4 regions of the Sagittula stellata E-37 genome follow, and region 3 is predicted to be linked to each of the others. Evidence: riboswitches for the same ligand, from Rfam matches in the RefSeq annotation. Region 3 holds a riboswitch; each other region holds the start of a gene.
What was found. Region 3 has a riboswitch for cobalamin ahead of ABFK29_RS18270 (DUF1636 family protein). Riboswitches for the same ligand answer to the same signal wherever they lie in the genome.
Positions count from the first base shown of each region.

Region 1 (3,857 bases), 1.4 Mb from region 3:
GTCGCCCGGACCACCCGCTTCGACATAGCCGGTGTCGGGCAGTTGGAGATCCGCCCCGGCGACACCGGGCGCGACGCCGACACTGTGGACGCTGCGGCCCGCGCCTTGCGTTCGGCGCTTGAGGCCATCGGAGCCGCGACCCTGGAAGAGGCCCGTGACGCCGCCGCCGCCCGGACCGAGGCGGAGCGGCAGCATGCCGAAGCGAAGGCCGTGCTGCAAAGCCTCGCCCCGGATGGCATTGAACAGCTTCGCGCGACGCACGCCCGCATCCCTGTCCCGGTTGAGGATGCGGACATGCCCGACCTTGCGCAGGCAGAGGCGGAACTGGTCAGCGCGCGCGAAGAACGGGACCTTGCCCGCGGCGCGCTCGACGCCGCCAACGAACGGCTGGCCGATACCCGGGCTGAGGTGCTGCGCGCCGAAACCGCCCTGACTTCGCTCAAGGACCGTCTGAAGCGCGCCGAAGACGCGGTGGCGCGGGCTGGCGGCGCGACAGAGGACGATCTGGCCGCGACCCTGTCAAGGATGGAGGCTGCTCTTGCCGAGGAGCAGGCCAAACATGCGGCCAAGGCCAAGGACGCCCCCGACACCGCCAATACGCGCGCAACGCTGACTCGGGCGGAATCCGTGGAAACCCGCGCACGCGACGAAAGCGCCCGTCTGAAGCTTCTGCTCGCCCGGCTCGAAGAACGCATCAGCCGCTCTGCCGGTGACGCGGTCGAGGAAAGGCTGGCCGAGACGGTGGAAAAGCTGACATCGGCCCGCGAGACCCTGACGCGGATCGAGCACGAGGTGGCTGTGCTTCGCAAGCTCGAACAGGCGCTTGAAAAAGCCCGCAACGAAGCCCGCGAACGCTATTTCGCGCCGATCGCCCGGGAACTGAAACCGCTCCTGCACCTGCTCTGGCCGGACGCCGAGCTGACATGGGGAGAAGAATCCCTGCTGCCCGATGCGCTTTTGCGCGACGGCCAGAGCGAGCCGGTCGACATCCTCTCCGGCGGCACGCAGGAACAGGTGGCATTGCTGGTCCGGCTGGCCTTTGCGCGCATGTTGTCCCACGCGGGGCGCACTGCGCCGGTGATCCTCGACGACGCGCTGGTCTTCACCGACGACGATCGGATCGAGCGGATGTTCGACGCGTTGCACCGCCAGGCGGGCGACCTTCAGATCATCGTGCTGACCTGCCGCCAGCGCGCCTTCCGCGACCTGGGCGGCCATGCGCTGAGCATCGCGACAGTGGCTCCGGAAGACGCCTGACGAGCCCTCGCTCGGAGGGCCCAACAGTGGACCACACATCTGTCCGGTCCCTGCTCCGCGCTTCACAAATTAGCAATTGACCGGGCGCGCGCTTTTCTGGCAAGGAAATCGCATGTCCGGTTCCGGAGTTTTCACGCTTCGGAGGAAAGAGGGAATGCAGTGCGGCACGCGAGTGCCTACCCTGCAGCTGCCCCCGCAACTGTAAGCGGCAAGCAGGGCTGATATGCCACTGGAGAAATCCGGGAAGGCCAGTCCAGATGCGATGACCCGCGAGCCAGGAGACCTGCCGGACTGGCGCCTCAGGAAGAGGCGCTTTCAACCGGACGCCGGGGTGCGCGTCTGGCCTCGTGCGCAGGCGGGTCATTCCGCCGCGCGGATGGGGTCGAGTGTTCCCCGCGTCCAGAAACGACGCGCGCCGGGTGTGGCGCAGTGGACAAGGACGGCTTCATGAAACTCACTTTTGGTGCACTTGCGGCGTGCATCGCGTTTCCGGCGATGACACAGGCGCATTTCCTTCTCGAATATACGACGGACACGATCATCGACCGACCGGGCGACGTGCCGGTCAAGCTGATCTTCTGGCACCCCTTCTCAAACGGCCACGTGATGGAGATGGAAACACCCGAGGAATTCTTCATGGTGCATCACGGCAAGCGCACCGATCTTCTGGACACCCTCGAACCGACGGCCTTCACGGGGTCCGCGAACGAGGCGGCGGCCTTTCTGGGCAACGTCCCGGTCAAGCGGTCGGGCGATTATGTCCTCGTGACGGTCCCGCAGCCCTACTTCGAGGAATCCGAGGACACGTACATCCAGCAGTACACCAAGGCCTTTCTGAACCGCAGCGAATTGCCCACCGACTGGATGAACCCTGTTGGCCTGCCCGCAGAGATCCTGCCGCTGAACAAGCCCTACAACGTGTTGGCGGGCTCCACGTTCACCGGACGCGTCCTGTCCGACGGCCAACCCGTCGCCGGTGCCGAGATCGAGGTCGAGTTCATGGCGGCAGAGCCGGACATGGAACGTGCGCGCGCCACCGACCCGGTGGTCAGCCCCCCGCCCGGTGGCGCGGTCGTCGTCATGTCCGACGACAACGGGTACTTCACCTTCGGCATTCCCAGGGCCGGACACTGGGGCTTTGCCGCGCTCGGTGTCGGTCCCGCAACCGAACACAAAGGCAAGGAACTCAGCCAGGATGCCGTGATCTGGATCCGCGCCTGGGAGCTGGAGTAACGCCATGCACATCGTGGACGGAGCCCTTTCCAACCCGGTCGTGATCGGCGGGGCGGTGCTGGCGGCCGGCGGCATCGCCTATGGCCTGCGGTCGCTGACGATGGAACGCATCCCCGCAGCCGGTGTCCTGTCGGCCAGCTTCTTCGTGGCCTCGCTGGTGCATGTGCCGATCGGCCCGTCCTCGGTGCATCTCATCATGAACGGTCTTGCCGGGCTCGTGCTCGGCTGGGCCGCCTTTCCGGCCCTCTTCGTGGGCCTGCTGCTTCAGGCCGTGTTCTTCGGCTTCGGCGGACTGACCGTGCTCGGGGTGAACACACTCAATATCGCTTTGCCAGCGGTGCTGGCGGGACTGCTGTTCGGGCGTCTCATCTCGCGCGGGACGCCGCTGACCGGAGCCGTCTGGGGCGCGGTCGGCGGCACCTTCAGCATCGCCGCGACAACCGGCTTGGTGGCCTTGTCGCTGGCCTTGTCGGGCGATGCCTTCATCCCGGCGGCCAAACTGGTGTTCATCGCCCATATCCCGGTGATGATCATCGAAGGGCTGCTGACCGGGTTCGCCGTCCTCCTGGCTCGCAAGGTCAAGCCGGACCTCTTCCACGCCCTGCAACGGAGTGCCGCATGAAACGCCTTGCCCTGATTGCGGCGCTTCTGGCGTTGCCCCTGCCCGCTCAGGCCCACAAGGTCATCGCCGCCGTCTTTCCGTCCGGGTCCTCCATCGAGGGCGAGATCGGCTTCTCCAACGGCGACATGGCTGTCGGGGAAGAAGTGATCGTCACCGCCCCCGACGGCACCGAACTGGGGCGCACGGTCACCGATGCGGACGGCTTCTTTGTCTTCACGCCGGAAAAGCCGGTCGAACATCGTTTCCGCGCCGATCTGGGCGCCGGACACGTGGCGGAGGCCACGCTGCCCGCCGAAGAGGTGGCTGCCATCCTCGGCAAACCGGTCATCGAAGCCGCGCCGCCCGCCGTGGCCACCGACGCCTCCGAGCCGGTCGCCGTCGCCGGACTGACGGCAGAAGAGCGTGACTTTATCGCCGAAACGGTTCGGGACGAGATCCGCCCCCTGCGCCGCGAGATTGCTGCCTACAAGGAGAAGAACGACTTCCAGACGATCCTCGGCGGACTGGGCTACATCCTCGGGCTGTTCGGGCTGGCGTTCTACATCGCGGCCCGCCGCAAGATGGCGGCCTGAGCCATGGGCCACGTTCTGACACAGGCACAAAAGACGCTGGCTGGGACCGGGACACCGGCCCTGACCGCAGTGAACCGTCTGGACCCACGCACCCGCATACTCGGCGTCTGTGTCTTTGGCGTGGTGGTTGTGGCGCTGTCCTCGCTGGGTGCTCTGACGGCGGCCCTTGCGGT
Region 1 covers NZ_CP155729.1:2,461,606-2,465,462, reverse strand. The annotation lists gene ABFK29_RS11715 (AAA family ATPase) at 1-1,257, shown strand, start outside; cobalamin riboswitch at 1,358-1,562, shown strand; gene ABFK29_RS11710 (DUF4198 domain-containing protein) at 1,705-2,490, shown strand; gene cbiM (cobalt transporter CbiM) at 2,495-3,112, shown strand; gene ABFK29_RS11700 (hypothetical protein) at 3,109-3,684, shown strand; gene cbiQ (cobalt ECF transporter T component CbiQ) at 3,688-3,857, shown strand, end outside.
Region 1: linked by a shared signal. The riboswitch ahead of ABFK29_RS11710 (DUF4198 domain-containing protein) and the one ahead of ABFK29_RS18270 (DUF1636 family protein) in region 3 are both predicted to bind cobalamin.

Region 2 (3,857 bases), 240 kb from region 3:
CCGGGCCCCGGGCCACGCATCGGCCAGATCGGGTCGGTGCACGTCCCTGTCCACGCGGCGCGGCGCCCCGCGGCGCGGGGCTGTGCGCCGCGCGCCTGCGAGCGTTAGTCGCGCGCCGGGATATTCACGCCGTGTTGCACCGCCGGGCGCTCGTAGAACCGCTTGACGTAGGCCACGCAGTTGGGATGGTCGTCCCAGCCCACCACGTCGCGCGCGCCGTAAAATTCGAGCGCGTTGAGCCACGGGCAGAGCGCGATGTCCGCCACGGAATACGGCCCGGCGATCCAGTCTCGACCGTCCAGCGCGCCTTCGACAACGCTCAGCAGCCGCCGCGCCTCGTTCACATACCGGGTGCGGGGAAGCGGGTCCTTCACGTCCTTGCCCGCGAACTTCCAGAAGAAACCGAGCTGCCCCAACATCGGTCCGACGCCGCCCATCTGGAACATCAGCCATTGCGTGATCTTGTGCCGCTCGGTCGCGGTCTCGCCCAGCAGCATTCCGGCCTTCTCGCCGAGATAGAGCAGGATGGCCCCGGATTCGAACAGCTCCAGCGGCGCGCCGTCCGGGCCGTTCGGGTCGATTATCGCGGGGATCTTGTTGTTGGGGTTGAGCGACAGGAACTCAGGGCTTTTGACGTCCTTGTCCGACAGGGTGATCTTGTGGGCCTCGTAGGGCAGCCCGGTCTCCTCGAGCATGATCGACGCCTTGACCCCGTTGGGCGTCGGGAAGGCATAGAGCTGGATGCGGTCGGGGTGCGCGGCGGGCCAGCGGCGCGAGATCGGATGGTCGGCAAGAGCGGTCATGATGCGTGTCCTCGTTAAGGAAGATGTCCTGGCCGACCCTAGTCCGGCATTTCCCGCTTTCCCAGCCGATCCGGCATGACATAATCCTGTTTGTGCAAAAACACCCCGCAGGACATGTGGCCAAGCATGCCGGCGCTCTTACGGAATGGGAAAATGATTAAGGAATTCAAGGATTTCATCGCCAAGGGCAATGTCATGGACATGGCCGTGGGCATCATCATCGGCGCGGCGTTCACCGCGATCGTGCAGTCGCTGGTGGGCGACATCATCAATCCGATCATCGCCTTGTTCACCGGCGGCATCGACTTTTCGGGCTGGTTCTATGCGCTCGACGGCAACGAATACGCGTCGCTCTCGGCGGCGACAGAGGCGGGCGCGCCGGTCTTTGCCATCGGCAAGTTCATCATGGCGGTGATCAACTTCTTCATCATCGCCTTCGTGGTCTTCATGCTGGTGAAGATGGTCAACCGCGCGAAGGCCGCCGCGATCCGTGAGCGTGAGGAAGGCCAGCCAGCCGAAGCCACGCCGTCCGGCCCAACGGAACTGGACGTGCTGCTCGAGATCCGCGACACGCTGAAGACACGCTGACCACGTGACGGCAGACCGGTCCCGTCCGGGGGCGGTGCACTTGCGCCAAGGGGCGGGATTTGCGATCCCGTCCGTGTCAGGTGCCTCCGTCCTCGGGGGAGAATCGGGAAGCCGGGGCAGAACCGGCGCGGGCCCGCCGCTGTGACGGGGACGGGGCGGACACATGGCCACTGGGCGTCAGTCAGGCGCTCGGGAAGGCGTCCGTTCCGGATGATCCGAAGCCAGAAGACCGGCCTGACGGCATGGCGGCCCCGCCTGGACAGCGGGGGCGCGCAGGCCTTTGGGAGGTGACCCCATGACAGGACCGGTGAACCGCCGATCCCCGGCGCCCGTTGCGGCGCGCGCGTTTTCGGACGAGGAGCGGCGGGCGCTCTACGACGTGATTGCCCACAGACGGGACGTGCGGAACGAATTCCTGCCCGATCCGGTGGACGAAGACGTGCTGCGGCGCATCCTGGAGGCGGCGCATGCCGCGCCATCGGTCGGGCTCTCGCAACCCTGGGATTTCATTCTGCTGCGCGATCCCCTGCGCCGGGCGCAAGTGCGGGCCGCATTCGCCCGCGCCAACGACGAGGCGCAGGCGATGTTCCCGCCGGACAAGCGGTCGGCCTATGCCGCGCTGAAGCTGGAAGGGATCGAGAAGGCCCCCCTGAACATCTGCGTCACCTGTGACCGGTCGCGCGGCGGACCGGTCGTGCTGGGGCGCACGCATCAGCCGGAGACGGATCTCTATTCGACGGTCTGCGCCGTCCAGAACCTCTGGCTGGCGGCGCGGGCCGAAGGCGTCGGCGTCGGTTGGGTCAGCATCCTCGACGAGGCCGACCTGCGCCCGATCCTCCGCCTGCCCGAGCACGTCCGCGTGGTCGCCTACCTCTGCGTCGGCCACGTCAGGGAGCTGTTCGACGGCCCCGAACTCGCAGCGCGCGGCTGGGCGCGGGCGCGCACGCTCGATGCGCATGTCCGCGAGGAGGGCTGGTAAGGCCAGCGCCCGGGCCGCCGTCAGCACGACGCATCCGACCGCCGATATTCAGGTCGCAACCTTCAAAGAACCCGCTGCCGGCTTCTTTGCTTCCAAAATACTCCGGAGGGGTTCGGGGAGGCAGAGCCTCCCCGACCGGTCGCCGTGCGCAGCACGGCGAAACCGCTCAGGCCGCCAGCGCGGCCGCCGGCGTGATCGCGGCAAGCCCAAGCGCCTCGCCCACCGCGGCGTAGGTCAGCTTGCCCGCATGCACGTTCAGCCCGGCCAGAAGGTGCGGATCGTCGGCGCAGGCTTTCTTCCAGCCCTTGTCGGCCAACGCCAGCATGAACGGCATGGTCGCGTTGCCCAGGGCGATGGTCGATGTGCGCGCCACGGCGCCCGGCATGTTCGCCACGCAGTAGTGCACGATGCCGTCGACTTCGTAGATCGGGTCCTGATGGGTTGTGGCCTTCGAGGTCTCGAAGCAGCCGCCCTGGTCGATGGCCACGTCGACGATCACGGCGCCGGGCTTCATCGTCGACAGTTGCGCGCGGCTGACCAGCTTCGGCGCGGCGGCGCCGGGGATCAGCACGGCGCCGATGACCATGTCGGCCTCGGCCACCATCTCGGCGGTGTTCCCGGCAGAGGCGTAGCGGGTCTTGAAGACCGAACCGAAGACGTCGTCGAGGTAACGCATCCGCGACAGGGAGCGGTCGAGCACGGTGACCTCGGCGCCCATGCCCGCGGCGACGCGGGCCGCGTGGGTGCCGACGACGCCGCCGCCGATCACCGCGACCTTCGCGGGGCCGACCCCCGGCACGCCGCCCATCAGCACGCCGCGGCCGCCGTTGGCCTTCTGCAGCGACCAGGCGCCGACCTGCGGGGCGAGACGGCCCGCGACCTCGGACATCGGCGCCAGAAGGGGCAGGCCGCCACGGTCGTCGGTCACGGTTTCATAGGCGATGCAGGTCGCGCCGGAGGCGATCAGGTCGTGGGTCTGCTCCGGATCGGGCGCGAGGTGGAGATAGGTGAACAGCACCTGGCCCTCGCGCAACATGGCGCGTTCGGGGGCCTGGGGTTCCTTCACCTTGACGATCATGTCGGCGGAGGCAAAGACCTCGGCGGCGGTGTCGGCCAGCGCGGCGCCCGCGGCGGTATAGTCTTCGTCGGTGAAACCGGCGCCGAGGCCTGCGCCTTTCTGGACGATGACCGAATGGCCATGCGCCACCGCTTCGTGTGCGGCGTTGGGCGTCAGGCCCACGCGGAATTCCTGGGGTTTGACTTCTGTCGGGCAGCCGATCTTCATGACGCGATCCTTTGAGCCTGGGTCCTGTTGGGGTGCGGCAATCTACCATGAACGGCTTGCAAAAGGGTCCGAGACTGGGGCACCTTTGCGCACCGCCGCGCACGATTGTTCGACGGTTTGCAGGCACCGCGGGAGGAATCTTCGAATATGGCGCTAGACGAGACGGATCGGCGACTGCTCAGGGTGCTTCAGCGCAAGGGCC
Region 2 covers NZ_CP155729.1:3,583,654-3,587,510, reverse strand. The annotation lists gene ABFK29_RS17065 (glutathione S-transferase family protein) at 105-803, opposite strand; gene mscL (large conductance mechanosensitive channel protein MscL) at 957-1,391, shown strand; cobalamin riboswitch at 1,453-1,643, shown strand; gene bluB (5,6-dimethylbenzimidazole synthase) at 1,687-2,370, shown strand; gene ald (alanine dehydrogenase) at 2,537-3,655, opposite strand; gene ABFK29_RS17045 (Lrp/AsnC family transcriptional regulator) at 3,803-3,857, shown strand, end outside.
Region 2: linked by a shared signal. The riboswitch ahead of bluB (5,6-dimethylbenzimidazole synthase) and the one ahead of ABFK29_RS18270 (DUF1636 family protein) in region 3 are both predicted to bind cobalamin.

Region 3 (3,857 bases):
GCCCCTCCTGCCGCACGGGGGCCCGGATGTCCAGCGCATCCTCGGCAGGCAGCTTCCAGGCATGGGCGAACCACGGCGCGGTGCCGAAGCCGCGCCAGCCGGTGCGCGCCTCGATCAGCGCATAGCCGTCGTCGAAAAGCGAGGGGTCGCCACGGAACTTGTTGATCAGGAAGCCCTCGATCCGCGCGTTGTCGCCGGGTGACAGCACCGCCTGCGTGCCCACCACCTGCGCGATGACGCCGCCGCGGTCGATGTCGCCGATCAGCACGACGGGCAGGTCCACGGCCTCCGCAAAACCCATGTTCGCAATGTCGCCGGCGCGCAGGTTGACCTCTGCCGGGCTACCCGCGCCCTCGACGATCACCAGGTCATGGCGCGCCTTCAGCCGCGCGAAACTCTCGCGGACATGACCCAGCAACTGCGGCTTCAGGGCGGCGTATTCGCGCGCCTTCACCGTCGCCAGCCGCTTGCCCTGCACCACGACCTGAGATCCCACGTCGGTCTCCGGTTTCAGCAGAACAGGGTTCATGTCGGTCAGCGGCTCCAGCCCGCAGGCCCGCGCCTGCAACGCCTGCGCGCGGCCGATCTCGCCGCCGTCGACTGTCACGGCGGCGTTGTTCGACATGTTCTGCGGCTTGAACGGCGCCACCGAGAGGCCGCGCCGCAGCGCCGCCCGACATAGCCCGGCCACCAGCACCGACTTGCCCACGTTGGACCCGGTGCCCTGAAGCATCAGGGCGCGCGTCATTCCGGGTCACGATCCCCGGGCAGCGGGAGCTGCGCAAGGTGATACTCCCGGGCGAACCGCGACGCCGGCCGCGCGACGAACAGGGCGGAGCCCACGGTAAAAAGCCAGGTCGCCGGGTATTGCGTGTCTTCCCAGAAGAAGAGGATGGATCCGAAGAGAAACGCGAGCCCCGCGCAGAGGTCGATGACGGTATAGATCTTCTCGTAGAAGCCGTAGACCTCCTCGTGACGGGAGGTGGCGTCCTGCAGCCGTTTCCTGAACATCTGGCGGTGGTCCTCGCTGGTTTCGGGATAGTGACATCCACCGTTACCAGCCTTGAACGCAGGGTCAACGCGCCGAAACCATCTTGGCATGCCGAAGCGCCCGCCCGCGAACCCACGACCGGCCACTGTTCGTTCCGGCAAGAACCGCCGAAGCAAGTCCGTTGTCTCGTTGACCGCTACCGGAAATCTTCGCGCACCGGTCATGTCCCGTGGTGGCAAGCAATGAGCTAAACGTCGACCTTCCCCAGGCCAGGCGCAACGCCATCCACACGGCGCCGCTCCCAGGGACGCCCCGGCCTCACCCAATTCCGAAGACAGGCACCAGGGGCAGAGAGCGCATTGCAGAAATTCCGCTCGCCGCGCCCACTGATCCAGCCGGAACAGCCTGCCCGTTTCCCTGACGCACGTCCCCACACGTCAAACGGCGCAAACGGCCCGGACAGGATGCCTCCGGCGGAGGTATTTTTCGCCAAGATGAAGGGGCGGGTCGGACACCGCGCCTCGGGCCTTCGTCGAAGGGGGAGGCGCGGTGCCTTCACCTTGGGCGGTCATCGGGACCTCTCCCTGTACCGCCCGGCCAGCCTCTCCGATTCCGATTAAAGAAGTCTTGCCTTCATCTTGGTCCAAATACCTTGGGGGTCTGGGGGGAACCCCCAGCGGGTCGGGTCGCCGCAGGCGAGCCGAAATCCGGCGCCACAATCTCAGAACTCGACGCCCTTCTGCGCCTTCACCCCTTCACGGAACGGGTGTTTGACAAGCGTCATGTCGGTGATGAGGTCCGCCGCCTCGATCAGTTCGGGCTTGGCGTTGCGCCCGGTCAGGCAGACATGGGTCATCGGCGGTTTCTGCTCCAGCAGGAACCCCACCACGTCGTCGATGTCGAGATAGTCGTAGCGCAGCGCGATGTTGATCTCGTCGAGCAGAACGAACTGCACTTCCGGGTCGAGGATCTGCGTCTTGGCGATCTCCCAGCCGTTTTGCGCCGCCGCGATGTCGCGTTCGCGGTCCTGCGTCTCCCACGTGAACCCTTCCCCCGACACGAAGAACCGGCACTCCGCCGCGAAGCGTTCGCGCAGGAACGTGCCTTCGCCGGTGGGCCAGGCGCCCTTGATGAACTGCACCACCGCACAGGGCATGCCATGCGCGATGCAGCGCATGATCATGCCGAATCCGGAGGACGACTTGCCCTTGCCGGTCCCGGTATGGACGATAATCAGGCCCTTCTCCTCCGTCTTGGTCGCCATCATCCGGTCGCGGGCCGCCTTGATCTTCTTCATCTTTTCGGTGTGGCGGGCGTTTTCGTCTTCGCTCATGGCGCGGGCTCTCCTTGACATTGCCGGGCGTCCGGCGCATCAGCCGGAGTGCTGGTGCCTGTGTCTAGCAGGTGAAAAGGGAATGCGCAGCCCCGCGTCGGGGTCAGGCGCAGCCGCCCCCGCGACCGTGACCGGAAAGGGCCCGAAGCCACTGGCGACATCGCCGGGAAGGCCGGGTTCCGTTGGGATCGGCAGGACTGCCTGCCGCCCAGTTCCGCAAGCCGGGAGACCTGCCAGTGGCCGCGCCGTGGAAGGGGCGGAGGAACGAAACCGGACGGGGTGATCCGGGGTCGGGAGAGGGCCTGTCTTGGCCCGTGCCCCGCTCAAGGTCCCCCCAGATGCGCGAGGTCGCCATGCCGTCAGAGACCGAACTTCTGGTCTGCGTGAAGTGCCGCCGGGGGCAGGACATCCCCGCCGACGACCGCCGGCCCGGGCAGGCGCTCTACGATGCCCTTGCCGACCGGCCTTTGCCCGAGGGCCTGCGCCTGACCGCCGTCGAATGCCTGCAGAATTGCGATGCCGGTTGTACCGTCGCCCTGCGCGGCGGCGACCGCTGGACCTACGTGTTCGGGAATGTCGACGAGGCGTCGCATCCGGACATGCTGCTCGACGGCGCGGCGCGCTATCACGCGACCGGCGACGGGTTGATCCCGTGGCGCGAGCGTCCCGAACACTTCAAGCGCAACTGCGTGGCGCGTATTCCGCCCCTGACCCCGAACACCCCTGTGGAGGCCGACTGAATGACCGATCTAGCCAAACTCCCCGTCACCGTGATCACCGGCTTCCTCGGCTCCGGCAAGACGACGCTGGTGCGCCACCTGATGCAGAACCCCGGCGGCCGCCGCCTGGCCGTGGTGGTCAACGAATTCGGCGACGTGGGCGTGGACGGCGACATCCTGAAATCCTGCGCCATCCCCGACTGCCCGGCCGAGAACATCATGGAGCTCGCCAACGGCTGCATCTGCTGCACCGTGGCCGACGACTTCATCCCCACCATCGAGGCGCTGATGGCGCTCGACCCGCGCCCCGACCACATCCTGATCGAGACCTCCGGCCTCGCCCTGCCGAAGCCGCTTCTGAAAGCCTTCGACTGGCCCGACATCCGGTCGAAGATCACCGTCGACGGCGTGATCGCGCTGGCCGATGCGGAGGCCGTGGCGGCGGGCCGCTTCGCTCCCGATGTGGCGCGGGTGGACGCGCAGCGTCTGGCCGACGACAGCATCGACCACGAGACGCCGCTGAGCGAGGTCTTCGAGGACCAGATCTCCTGCGCCGACATCATCCTGCTGACCAAGCCCGACCTCGCCGGACCCGAAGGCGTGGCGAAGGCCAAGGCGATCATCGCCGCCGAGGCACCGCGCCCGCTGCCGGTGGTCGAAGTGGCCGAAGGTGTGGTCGACCCGCGCGTGATCCTCGGGCTGGAAGCCGCCGCAGAGGACGACATGGACGCGCGCCCCTCGCATCACGACGACCACGACGATCACGAGCACGACGACTTCGAATCGGTCGTTGTGGAGCTGCCGGAACAGGACA
Region 3 covers NZ_CP155729.1:3,828,115-3,831,971, reverse strand. The annotation lists gene ABFK29_RS18285 (cobyric acid synthase) at 1-748, opposite strand, end outside; gene ABFK29_RS18280 (YrhK family protein) at 745-1,011, opposite strand; gene cobO (cob(I)yrinic acid a,c-diamide adenosyltransferase) at 1,713-2,324, opposite strand; cobalamin riboswitch at 2,360-2,576, shown strand; gene ABFK29_RS18270 (DUF1636 family protein) at 2,678-3,064, shown strand; gene cobW (cobalamin biosynthesis protein CobW) at 3,065-3,857, shown strand, end outside.

Region 4 (3,857 bases), 270 kb from region 3:
CGTCGTGACGCCCGTCGTCTTCCCAACGCTTCAGCACGGCAGCCACGAGATACATCTCCGACAGCGCATCCCCCAGCCGGGCCGAGATCATCTCGCGCCGCTTCAGACCGCCCCCCAGCGTCAGGAACGCCATGTCCGCCGTCAGGGCAAATGCCGCAGACCAGCGCGACAGGCGCCGATAGAACGGTGTCGCCTTGCCTGCATCGTCGGGGGCCTTGCCACGCCCGGTCCAAGCCGACCATCCCGCGCGACAGACCGTTCGGAGGGAGTGTCCGACGTGCGCCCAGAAATGGGTGTCGAAGGAGTCGAGCGATTTGTCCGGGTCCGGCTCCTGTATCGCTTCGATTTCGTCCAGCAGATGCGGATGGGCCCTGATGGCCCCTTGCCCGAAGATGATCAGGTTGCGGGTCACGATGTTCGCGCCCTCGACCGTGATCCCGATGGGAATGGCGCGATAGTGCGACTGGAGATAGTTCAACGGACCGTCGATGACCGCCTTGCCTGAATGCACATCCATGGCATCGTTGATCGTTTCACGCATCCGGGTCGTGGCGTGATACTTCATGATCGCGGATATCACGGCCAGCTTGTACCCGTCGTCCAACGCCGCCGTCGTCAGGCGGCGGCCCGCATCGATCGTGTAGGCGTTGGAAGCGATGCGGGCCATGGGCTCCTGCACGCCGCCGAACAACCCGATGGGCAGATTGAACTGTTTGCGGATGCGGGAATAGGCGCCGGTGCTGTGCGCGGACATGGCTGCCGCTGCGGCCGACAGCGATGGCAGTGAGATTCCGCGCCCGGCGGCCAGCGCACTCATCAGCATCATCCATCCGCGCCCCGCATAGTCCGGCCCGCCGATGATATGGTCGAGCGGCACGAAGACGTCCTTGCCGGTGGTCGGCCCGTTCATGAACATGGTCCCCGAGGGCAGGTGCCTGCGGCCGGTCTCCACCCCCGGCAAATCCGTCGGAACGAGCGTGCATGTGATCCCTATGTCATCGACCTCGCCCAGCAGGTGGTCCGGGTCGCGCAGCTTCAGGGCAAGACCCAGCACCGTGGCGACCGGCGACAACGTGATGTAGCGCTTGGCCCATGTCATGCGGATGCCAAGCACCTCTTCGCCATTCCACTGCCCCTTGCAGACGACGCCTTCGTCCGTCATGGCCGACGCGTCCGATCCGGCGTCTTCGGAGGTGAGCCCGAAGGCGGGCAGTTCTTCGCCGCGCGCGAGGCGTGGCAGCCAGTGCCGTTTTTGCGCGTCGGTGCCGAATTGCAGGATCAGTTCACCGGGACCGAGCGAATTGGGCACCATGACCGTCACCGCCGCCACGACGGAATGCCCCGCGATGTAGCGCACGACTTCCGAATGGGCATAGGCAGAGAAACCGAGTCCGCCGTGCTCCTTCGGGATGATCATGCCGAAAAAGCCTTCGTCGCGCAGATAGGTCCACGCCTCGCGGGGCAGATCGCCGGTGCGCCTGTCGATATCCCAGACGTCGATCATGTCGCAGAAGGTCCGGCATGGCCCGTCGATGAAATCCCGCTCCTCGTCGGTAAGGGCGGGCGCCTTCATGCTGCGCAGCATCGTCCAGTCCGGATTGCCGGAGAACAGTTCCGCCTCGAAGTGGACGTCTCCGGAATAGACGGCTTCGGCCTCTGTCGAGGACAGCGACGGCATCGCCCCCCTCGCCCACTTCAAAATCGGCTTGGTGACGTAATTCTTTCTGAATGACATGGCGGTTCCTCCACCCGGAAAACGCCCCGGCGGTGGAAGGGTTCCTGCTGCGCTGCATTCCGGGCGGATGACGTTCCGTCGTGCGCACGTCGCGATCGAGCGCATCTGGACGGCTTTGGCGATGCACCGCGTCCGGGTTGTTTGCGATCCGGGACGGTGTTCGGCCACGCGCCCTTGGGTATCGTTGCCGGCGCCGACGGATCAACGCGCATACACTCTTCGCGGGAAGTCGACACTCATTTTATCGCGCCCGGAGATTGACGGACAAGCCGTATCCGTGCTTAACGATCCGCGATGGTTCCCGGAACGCCAGCAAGCCAACCGGGATGAAAAGGGAACACGGTGAGGATGTCCGCAAGGTGCCGAATCCGCGACTGCCCCCGCAACTGTGAGCGGAGAGCGATCCTGAGAACACCACTGGGCCGGTAGGCGGCTCGGGAAGGTTCGGGAAAGCGTTGACCCGCAAGTCAGGAGACCTGCCATCTCCGGCGCGCTCCGCGCCGCAGTCACTTTTAACCGGGCGGGGTGTCCGGCAGGAGATGTGCTATGTTTGGACGGCTCTTTGTGCCCGATGTCATCGCTGGTCTGCCCGCCCCGCATTTGTGCGGAGGGCACCATGGCAGATGCACGGATAATTCCCCTGAGACGACACGACGACGGTTGCGGCGCGGGCCGCTTTGAGGGTCCGCCCGTGGAATGGGTTCTCTTTGCCTGTTCGTCGGCCAACCTGAGCGCAGGCGGTTTCCACCGACTGGAGGCGATCTGCGCCGCGGCGACGGAACGCCCCCACATGCTCATCCGCCTAGAAGACATGGGCCGGAGCCTGTTCGAGGCGCTGGACGAGATGCGGCGCGGCGGCGCCCGCGCGATCCGGCTGCAACCCATCGGACTGCCGTTTCCAGAGAGCCTTCTGGCCTGGCTTCCCGGCGTTCTGGCCGACTGGTCTCTACGACCGGTCAATGCGGCCATCGGCGTGACACTCGGCCCAGAGCCATCCCGCATGGATGCCGGCCCCACCGAGATGCTGCGCGACCTGCTTGCCGCGCCTTCGACGTCGGTCGAAAATGTGAAACCCGCGCTCGGCAAGCCCGGCTGGGACACCCCTCCCGATTTCGACTTTCATCTGCTGGTCTGCACCGGGCCGCGTTGCCAGATGCGCGATGCCGCGAGTCTCAGCCATGTCCTCAAGGCCGAATGCGCCGAGGCGGGCATCGCGAAGCGCTGCCTGACGACGACCACCGGCTGCATCTTTCCCTGCAACAAGGGGCCCGTCGTCGCGGTCTACCCGCTAGGCGACTGGTTCCACGTACCGGACCGCGCGGCAGCCCGACGCCTCGTGCGTGAGGTGCTTTGCGCGGGGCGCGGACTGCCTGACCTGCACATCCACACCGCCCGGCTCAGCCAGCCCAGTCAACACACGACGCCCCACAGGAGCACCATATCATGAGACACCTTGCGACCACGCTGGCCCTCGCCGCCCTTACTTTTGGCCAGCCCGCCCCGGCGCAGGAGGCCGATCAGCCGATCCGCGTGATTACGTCGTTCCAGATCGACAGCATGGACCCCGAGTCCGAGGGTTTCTGGTTCCAGGAATTCGGCGTGGCCGAGTTGCTGATGGAATTCCAGCGTGATGGCTCCGTGGCGCCCTGGCTGGCCGAAAGTCTGGAACAGGTGGACGACCTGACCTGGGTTATCACGCTCAACAAGGGGGTGACGTTCCAGAACGGCCGCCAACTGGACGCGGATGCGGTGAAGCGGCTGATGGACTTCCGGCTGGCGAACAAGGCGTCGCTGCAAGGCGTCGTGCCGCCAGAAACGACCTTCGACGTCACTGGCCCGCTGGAAATCACCGTGAAGACACCGGTGCCGCTGCCCGAGTTCCCGAACGTGCTGGCCCACGAAAGCTATTTCCTGATCTACGATCTCGATGCCGTGGAGGCCGCGAACGGGGACTGGGAGGCGCTGGAACATGCCGGTATCTATACGGGCCCCTACGAGGTGACCGACCTGACTGACGCGGCCCTGACCGCCACCCGCAACGAAAACTACTGGCGTGGTACGCCGGCCATGCCGGGTGTTACCGTCACCTTCGTGACCGACCTCAATGCCCGGGTGCTGGCGA
Region 4 covers NZ_CP155729.1:4,093,283-4,097,139, forward strand. The annotation lists gene ABFK29_RS19495 (acyl-CoA dehydrogenase) at 1-1,735, opposite strand, end outside; cobalamin riboswitch at 2,014-2,233, shown strand; gene ABFK29_RS19500 ((2Fe-2S) ferredoxin domain-containing protein) at 2,352-3,182, shown strand; gene ABFK29_RS19505 (ABC transporter substrate-binding protein) at 3,179-3,857, shown strand, end outside.
Region 4: linked by a shared signal. The riboswitch ahead of ABFK29_RS19500 ((2Fe-2S) ferredoxin domain-containing protein) and the one ahead of ABFK29_RS18270 (DUF1636 family protein) in region 3 are both predicted to bind cobalamin.